One region of the Salinicola sp. MH3R3-1 genome, then DNA from elsewhere that is predicted to be linked to it. Evidence: predicted binding sites of a transcription regulator. Region 1 holds the regulator's gene; each other region holds the start of a gene.
The links. Region 1 encodes LexA, which represses DNA repair genes until DNA is damaged. Its sites were predicted from a motif close to TACTGTNTANNTANACAGTA; they were not measured.

Region 1 (2,202 bases):
GTGAAGACCACCGTGCCCAGCATGAAATGCAGCCGCCAGAATCGCTCGACGTCCGGTAAATCCGGCGTTGCCAGGCGCAGGCACTCGACGAAGCGATGAAAGGTTTCGCCGTAGTGCTCCTGAATATAACGCCGCAGATGCCCCTGAGCCTGGGTATAGGCGAGCCCGAGCAGCTTCATGAATATCTTGAGGCTATTGCGCTCGGCGGGCACCTCCAGAACGCTGGTGGCAAGCTGCTCGAGCAGGACCTCGAGCGGGATCTGCTTACCTCGATAGCGGGACTCCAGTTCATCGAGCGCCGTATTGAGACGCGCCGCGAACGGATCGAGGTAGCGGGCGAATACCGCCTGGATCAGCGACTTCTTGGATCCGAAATGGTAGTTAACCGCAGCCAGATTCACCTTGGCCCGGGTAGTGATATTGCGCAGCGAGGTTTCGGCGAAACCCTTCTCGGCGAACAGGATCTCCGCCGTATCGAGAATGCGAGTAACGGTATCGGGTAAAGCCATCTCATACCTCGCGCCTGAGAACAACGACTTAGAACGGTCATGATTCTAATCATTCGGGGACAGCCCGCACAATCAGGCATTCGGCCAGCCCATCGTCAGGTCCAGTCTGGAGCGATAAAGCCCCTTCCCTCATCGAGGATGACTGGATACAATTCCAGGCTGTATACATGAACACGCCTGGTAGCATGCCAAGTTCGAAACGCCTGGCGATTCGACAGGCCAGTACATGCCTGGCAATTCGAAAGGCCCGCACACGCCTGACTGGCATATCGACACGGGCAAGGGAGAGACCGATGGCGAGACCCCTCACCGCACGGCAGCAGAATGTCTATGACTTCATCGTCAAGACAATGAGCGAATTCGGTTACCCACCGACACGCGCCGAAATCGCCCGGGCACTGGGATTTCGGTCCCCCAATGCCGCGGAAGAGCATCTGCGCGCACTGGATCGCAAAGGCGTGATTCGGATGATCCCGGGCACCTCCCGCGGCATTCGTCTGCCGGCGAGTGCCGTCGAGCCCGAACCGGAGGAGGCTTCCCCCCTCGGCCTGCCGATCATCGGGAGCGTAGCCGCCGGTAGCCCGATGCTCGCCACCGAACATATCGATCGCTACTGCCCGCTACCGGCTGACTATTTCTCGCCGAGCGCGGACTATCTGCTGAGAGTTCGCGGTCTCTCCATGAAAGACGCCGGTATTTTCGATGGCGACCTGCTCGCCGTTCACCGTACTCAGCAGATTCGCAACGGCCAGATCGTCGTCGCAAGGCTCGAGGACGATGTCACCGTCAAACGCTTCCAGCGTGAAGGGCGCCGCGTCACGCTGCTCGCCGAGAATCCCGACTTCGAACCGATCGTGATCGACCTCGAGCATCAGCATCTCGAAATCGAAGGGCTTGGCGTCGGCGTCATCCGTGGCGGCAACGGCGCCGGCCTGCATTGATCGCGCGCTTCTAGCGACATGCGCAAGATTCTGCACGCCGACTGCGACTGTTTCTACGCCGCTGTCGAAATGCGCGACGATCCCGCGCTGAAGGAAGTCCCTCTGGCGATCGGCGGCAGCGCCGATCGTCGTGGTGTTGTCGCGACCTGCAACTATCCCGCTCGACACTACGGCGTGCATTCGGCCATGCCCACGGCCAGAGCATTGCGACTCTGCCCTCAGCTGAAAATTCTGCCACCGGACTTCAACAAGTATCGAGATGTCTCGCAGCAGATTCAGGCCATCTTCCATGAACTGACACCGTGGGTCGAACCGCTGTCTCTCGACGAGGCCTACCTCGACGTCACCGAGGTCACCCGCTTTCAAGGCAGTGCTACCTGGATGGCCCAGTGGCTGAAGCAGGAAGCGTTGGCGAGAACCGGCATCGTGATCTCGGTCGGAGTCGCGCCCAACAAGTTTCTTGCCAAGATCGCCAGCGACTGGGACAAACCCGACGGCCTGTTCGTGATTCCCCCCGACCAGACGGAGTCCTTCATCACCGACCTGCCGGTCAAGAAACTTCACGGCGTCGGGCCGGCCACCGCCGCCAAGCTCGACTCGCTGGGCATCGCCAATTGCGCCGATCTACGCGCCCAGCCGCTGGACCGATTACTCGATCAGTTCGGCAAGTTCGGACGGCGGCTTCACGAACTGGCCCAGGGTGTCGACGAGCGACCTGTCAATGTCTACCGCGAACGCAAGTCGGTCAGCGT
Region 2 (2,202 bases), on a different contig from region 1:
TCGCCTGCGCCGCTCCGAGCAGAAGGTGGCGCGCTTCGTGCTGCGCAACCCCGAAGAGGTGATCCTGATGCGGATCACTGATCTGGCCAGCGAGGCGCAGGTCAGCGAGCCGACGGTGGTGCGTTTCTGTCGTGCCATGGGCATGGCCGGGTTCCAGGAGTTCAAGCTCAAGCTGGCGCAGATGATGGCCAAGGGCAGCCAATACGCCCAGTTCACCATGAACGACGGCGACAGCGTGGCCGAGTTCTCCCACGGTATCTTCGACAGCACCATCGAGACGCTCGAGCAGGTCCGCGATCATCTGGACAACGAGGCGCTGGGCCGCGCGATCGCGGCGCTGGCGGTGGCCAATCGGGTCGAGTTCTACGGTTACGGCGCCTCGGGGATCGTCGCCGCCGATGCCCAGCACAAGTTCTTCCGGCTGCAGATCCAGACCTCGGCCTACTCCGATCCGCATTTGCAGGCGATGTCCGCCGCGACCCTGAAAGCAGGCGACGTGGTGGTGGCGATCTCCCAGACCGGCCGCACCCGGGCGCTGATCGCCAGCGCCAGGACGGCGGTCAAGGCAGGGGCGACCGTGATCGGCCTGTGCCCCAGCGATTCGCCGCTGGCCCGCGAGGTGACGCTGACACTGCCGGTCGACGTGCAGGAAGACACCGAAGTCTACATTCCCATGACCTCGCGTATTGCCCATCTGCTGACCATCGACGTGCTCGCCGTCGGCGTGGCCAAGAATCGTGGCCCGCAGATCAGCGATCAGCTCAAGGCGATCAAACGCAGCCTGGGGTCGCTGAGGGTCTCCAACAACGTGTCGTGACGGCTTCGTGACCGGAAAACGTCGCCTTCGGGCGGCGTTTTTTGTGTCTCGATAACTGTATGTATAGACAGTAATCGTGTTCTGAGTGACACTGTCGGCAACGTTTCAACCGTCTCGGCCACCCTTATGTCGTCACTCGCTTCTCGCCGTTTCCGATGGATATTGCTGCCGCTGCCCGGTACGGGGGCCGGCTGATGAGCAGCCTGGAATCCCTGCTCGACAGCCGTCAGGTCTGGCGTGCCCAGGCGGGCGGCGTCAGCGACGGTGGCGATGCGATTGCCAGCGGGCACGCCGAGCTCGACGCGCTATTGCCGGGTGGCGGCTGGCCGTCGGCCGCCATCAGCGAGCTGCTGTCGTCGGGGGCCGGCAACGGTGAGCTCGCCCTGCTGTGGCCGCTGCTTTCGCGGATGACCCGCGAGGGCCGGCCGGTGGTGCTGGTATCGCCACCGGGCGTGCCGTATCCGGCGGCGTGGCGGCAGGCGGGCGTGGCGCTCGAACAGTGTCACTGGCTGGACGTGCAGGGGCGCGAGGCGCTATGGGCGACGGAGCAGTGTCTTCGTGCCGGCTGTTGCGCAGTCGTAGTCGCCTGGCTGCCGCAGGCCGATAGTCGTCTCATGCGCCGGCTGCAGGTGGCGGCGACGAGCGGGAATACGCTGGCGTTCGTTCACCGGCCGCTGGCGAAAGTGGCCGAAGCCTCCCCGGCGCCGCTGCGAATACGACTGCACCGGCATGCCGAGCTGGAGATCCTCAAGTGTCGCGGTGGCTTTGCCCCTGCGCGGCGAATCGCCTTCGGCGCCGGAGCGTGACGCCATGCGCTGGGTCTGCCTGCTGTTTCCGCGCCTGGCCCTGGAGGGTGCGCTGCGCCGCCGTCCCGATCCCGAGGCGCCGTTCGCGCTGATCGACGGGCCGGTACAGCGTCAATGCATTCGCGCTGCCAATCGCGCCGCGCGTGAGCAGGGCGTCAAGCCCGGCCAGGCGCTGGGCTTTGCCGAAGCGCTCTTCAATGCACCCGAACATGTGCAGGTTAATGCGCCGCTTTCCAAGGCGCCCGGACACGCGCACTTCAACGCGCCCGATGCCTCGCCAGATAGGGGTTCTCGATCCGGTTCGAGTCAGCGGCTCGAGACGGCACTCTTCGATGTCGACTCGGTGGAGCGCTGGCGCCGACGGCTGGCGACCTGGGCCTACGGTTTCAGCGCTCAGGTCAGCCTTCACTACCCGCATGCGCTGGTGTTCGAAGTCGCCAGCAGTCTCGATCTGCTGGGCCCGTGGCCGCGTCTGGAGGCGCGACTGCGGGCGGAACTCACCGCACTCGGTTTTTCGCATCGGCTGGTGATCGCCCCCAACCCGGCGGCGGCGCGAGTCCTGGTCAATGTCCACGACGG
Region 3 (2,202 bases), on a different contig from region 1:
TCAGGCATCAGGTCTAGTGATTTCAACCTGAGTGCCTGCCGATAACTCGTTACAGTGTTGAAAACCGGCTACCGAGGACCCCCATATGGCCCGGTTGGTGCTCAACCATCTCAGCGACTCCACCTATCGGTTACTGGCGATCGAGGCCAGTCAACGCAACGTCAATCTCAGTGAGTTGGCCGTTGTGCTGCTGGAAATTGCGGTGGCCGAGCTGGCCGCGCGTCATCCGGCCGTGCTGCCGCCGCCGAACGAGGGCTCCCACGGTTCGCGTTGAAGCGGCCGCTATCGTCTCGTTGCCGATCTCAACGTCATTGCCACCACGTCACTATCGACAAGGTCACTATCGCCAAGGTCGCTGTCGTGGAATTCACGGCCGCCATCGATGACTGCGGTTTCCCGAACCCGTTTTCCGAACCCTTGGTCGATACGGTCGAGCGCTGCGTTGCATCAATGCCGATTCCCCGCATACTGGGAGGCAGCCGGTTTCCATCGGCGTGGAGGTCGCGGTTCGCGTGCGGGCCATTGCCGGACGTGCGTCCCAATTTTCACGTCTCGCTGGCACACGCCATTTGCACACGCGCGATTTGCCCAGAAGGAGAGCCACGCATGCCGCAATCCAGATTGCCTGTCGATATCGAGCTGGGCGCAGACGAGCTGTCGCGGCGCCTGGGCGAAGCCTGTCTGGCGCGAGGTATTCGAGTGACGACGGCGGAATCCTGTACCGGCGGCGGCGTTGCCAGTGCGATCACCTCGATTGCTGGTAGCTCGGCATATTTCGAAACCGGTTACGTCACCTACGCCAACGTCGCCAAGCAACGGCTGCTGGGCGTTTTGCCCGATACGCTGGACGTTCATGGCGCCGTCAGTGAGGAGACAGTGCGGGAAATGGTGGCCGGCGCCTGCCGCGGTAGCGGGGCGGAGCTGGGCGTGGCGATCAGTGGCGTTGCCGGCCCCGGTGGCGGGACTCTCGACAAGCCCGTGGGCACGGTGTGGTTTGCCTGGGGTGACGAACGTCGCCAGCGGGTGAAATGTCATCATCTGCCCGGCGACCGGCGGGGCGTGCGCGATCTGGCCGTTGCGGTGGCGCTGGCCGGGTTGCTCGATTCGCTGCTGGAGAGCGGCACCGTTGCTTAGTCCGCATGGCAGAGGCCCTGCCCATGGCTTTCCGTGAAGACATGGTCGAAAATCTCGGGCCGGGGATAGGCGCGCAAGGTTTTTTTCGCCATACTACTGTCTAACCATACAGTGCATGATAAACAGTGCACGATAAATCAGTACGTGAGCCGATCGCCGTGAGCGGCGCTACCCCGACTCACCCTGCGCATTCATAGGAGACGTTCATGGCACAGGACGAAAACCGCAGCAAGGCACTCAATGCGGCTCTGTCACAGATCGATCGCCAATTCGGCAAGGGCACCGTGATGCGTCTGGGTGATACCCCGCGTACCGCGATTCCGGTCGTGTCGACGGGGTCTCTGGGGCTGGATATCGCGCTGGGTGTCGGCGGGCTGCCGTACGGCCGTGTCGTCGAGATCTTCGGGCCCGAATCCTCGGGCAAGACCACGCTGACGCTATCGGTCATCGCTCAGGCCCAGAGAGACGGCAAGACCTGCGCTTTCATCGATGCCGAGCACGCACTCGATCCCAGCTACGCCGAGAAGCTGGGCGTCAATCTCGACGATCTGCTGGTCTCGCAGCCGGACACCGGCGAGCAGGCGCTGGAGATCTGCGACATGCTGGTGCGCTCGGGGGGGGTCGATGCCATCATCATCGACTCCGTTGCGGCGCTGACGCCACGTGCCGAGATCGAAGGCGAGATGGGCGACTCCCACGTCGGCCTGCAGGCGCGTCTGATGTCGCAGGCACTGCGCAAGATCACCGGCAATATTAAGAACGCCAACTGCATGGTGGTGTTCATCAACCAGATCCGCATGAAGATCGGCGTGATGTTTGGTAGCCCCGAAACCACCACCGGTGGTAATGCGTTGAAGTTCTATTCCAGTGTTCGCCTCGACATTCGACGCATCGGTGCGGTCAAGCAGGGCGACGAGGTCACCGGTAACGAAACCCGGGTCAAGGTGGTCAAGAACAAGGTGGCGCCACCGTTCCGCCAGGCGGAGTTCCAGATTCTGTACGGAAAGGGCATCTACCACGCGGGTGAGGTGATCGATCTGGGCGTACAGTGCAACCTGGTCGACAAGG
Region 4 (2,202 bases), on a different contig from region 1:
CAGGCGTCGCCGTTGTCGGCTTCGACGATCTCGTAAGGCACCATCTTGATGTCTTTCTGAACGACGTCGTCCTTGAACTTGCGACCAACCAGACGCTTGATGGCGTAAAGCGTGTTGTGCGGGTTGGTGACCGCCTGACGCTTGGCCGCCTGACCGACCAGCGTTTCGCCGTCGTCGGTGTAAGCGATGATGGAAGGCGTCGTGCGGCCGCCTTCGGCGTTTTCGATCACTCGGGTCTTGTCACCATCCAGTACGGCAACACAGGAGTTGGTCGTACCCAGGTCAATGCCAATGATGCGTCCCATAATTCCTCACCTCTAACTATTCGTTGACGACTCAATTCGTTTTGATGACGGCGCTTGCTGCGCGTTTGACTGCTATGTGGGGGCTGGTCGGCGCCTTTCAAGTCCCGTCGACGATTCAAACGCATCGCCGGGAGAGCTCGGCCCCCACGACGACTAGCTCGCCGCCTTGCTGACCACCACCATGGCCGGGCGCACCAGACGGCCGTTGAGGGTGTAGCCCTTCTGCATCACGTCCATCACGGTGTTGGGCTCCAACTCGGGGTTGGGCACCATGGTCATCGCTTCATGAAACTGCGGGTCGAAAGGCTCACCCTGGGGGTCGAGCTGCTCGACACCGAACTTGCTCAGCACATCGAGCTGCATCTTGAGGGTCATCGACATGCCTTCGCGGTGCGTGCTGTCGACTTCCTGCATGCTCTCCAGGCCCTTTTCCAGGCTGTCGACGACCGGCAGCAACTCCTTGACGAACTTTTCGAGGGCGAACTTCTTGGCCTTGTCGGCGTCCTGTTCGGCGCGGCGGCGTGCGTTCTGCGCATCGGCGGCGGCCCGCATCGACTGGTCCTTGGCCTCCGCCAGCTCCTGCTCGAGCTCCTCGACCCGGGCAGCCAGAACCTCGGCTTCGGGATTGGCCTCGCCTTCCGTGTCGCCCGCCTCGTGTTCTATCGATTCCGCGAACTGCTCCAGATCACCATCCAATGCGTCGTTGGTGGACTGATGCTGGGGTTCAGCGTCGCGCTCGGCGCGCTCGAGTTCTTCGTCTACGGGGTTCTGCGGATCTCTAGCCATGAATCTCTCCTGGCAAGGTGTTGTGACAGTTATTCGAAAAACGTGATTTCGACAAGCGTCGGAGCTGTCTGCCTATATGGGGCTATCGATTCAGATCTCAAGCGCCGATACCTCTCGACCGTCAAGACATTCATTGAAGGCGAATTTTGACTACTGTATAAACGAACAGATCGACAACACTCGACCGTCAGTCAACAGACCTCGCTCGTTCACCAGATTTCGACTGGCCGCCATCGACACCGGGAGGCAGCATGCTGATCCAACTCGCCATTCGTGACTTCGCTATCGTCGACACGCTGGATCTGGAGTTTCACGCCGGCATGACGGCCATCACCGGCGAGACCGGTGCCGGCAAGTCGATCCTGCTGGGTGCGCTGGGGCTCTGTCTGGGCGAGCGCGCCGACGCCGGCGGCGTGCGCCACGGCGCCGAACGCGCCGACCTGAGCGCACGTTTCGACATCGCCGAGCGGGAAGAAGCCAAGAGCTGGCTGAGCGCCCGCGAGCTCCCCACGGACGACTGCCTGCTTCGTCGCGTCGTTACCGCCAGCGGGCGCTCCAAGGCGTGGATCAACGGCCAGCCCTGCACCATTGCGGACCTGCGCGAGCTCGGCGAATGCCTGATCGATGTGCATAGCCAGCACGCCCACCAGGCTCTGCTCAACGAGGAAACCCACCGCCGTCTGCTCGATGATGCCGCCGGCCATCATCAGGCGGTGGCCGAGCTGGGCGATCTGCATCGCCAGTGGCACACGCTGCGCCGACAGTACCGCGAGCGCAGCGAAAACGATGAAGAGCGCCAGGCCAAGCGTCAGCTGCTGCGCTATCAGGTGGAGGAGCTGGATCAGCTCGATCTGCAGCCGGACGAGCTGGAAAGCCTCGAACAGGAACAGGAGACGCTGGCCCATGTCGAGGAAAGCCTGCAGGAAGCGCAGTTCGCCGCCGACAGCTGCGATCATGACGAGAACGGTGCGCTGACGCTGTTATTGCAGGCGACCACCCGGCTTGGTCGTGTTCCCGGTAGCGACCGCGGCAGCCTGGCGGAAGCGCTGGGCATGCTGAACGAGGCGCAGATTCAGCTCGAGGAAGCCGCTCGGGAGCTTCATCACTATGT

Region 2: imuA (translesion DNA synthesis-associated protein ImuA) is a predicted target of LexA. The motif match lies at 871-890, and genes of this name have one in related genera.
Region 3: recA (recombinase RecA) is a predicted target of LexA. The motif match lies at 1,229-1,248, and genes of this name have one in related genera.
Region 4: recN (DNA repair protein RecN) is a predicted target of LexA. The motif match lies at 1,243-1,262, and genes of this name have one in related genera.

What each region holds. Positions count from the first base shown of each region.
Region 1 is NZ_MSDP01000011.1:102,046-104,247, reverse strand. It holds gene BTW08_RS08210 (TetR/AcrR family transcriptional regulator) at 1-509, opposite strand, end outside; gene lexA (transcriptional repressor LexA) at 803-1,450, shown strand; gene dinB (DNA polymerase IV) at 1,469-2,202, shown strand, end outside.
Region 2 is NZ_MSDP01000007.1:184,845-187,046, forward strand. It holds gene hexR (transcriptional regulator HexR) at 1-817, shown strand, start outside; gene imuA (translesion DNA synthesis-associated protein ImuA) at 1,012-1,623, shown strand; gene BTW08_RS05540 (DNA polymerase Y family protein) at 1,577-2,202, shown strand, end outside.
Region 3 is NZ_MSDP01000004.1:218,147-220,348, forward strand. It holds gene BTW08_RS03555 (hypothetical protein) at 86-274, shown strand; gene BTW08_RS03560 (CinA family protein) at 607-1,134, shown strand; gene recA (recombinase RecA) at 1,341-2,202, shown strand, end outside.
Region 4 is NZ_MSDP01000001.1:27,760-29,961, reverse strand. It holds gene dnaK (molecular chaperone DnaK) at 1-305, opposite strand, end outside; gene grpE (nucleotide exchange factor GrpE) at 459-1,091, opposite strand; gene recN (DNA repair protein RecN) at 1,343-2,202, shown strand, end outside.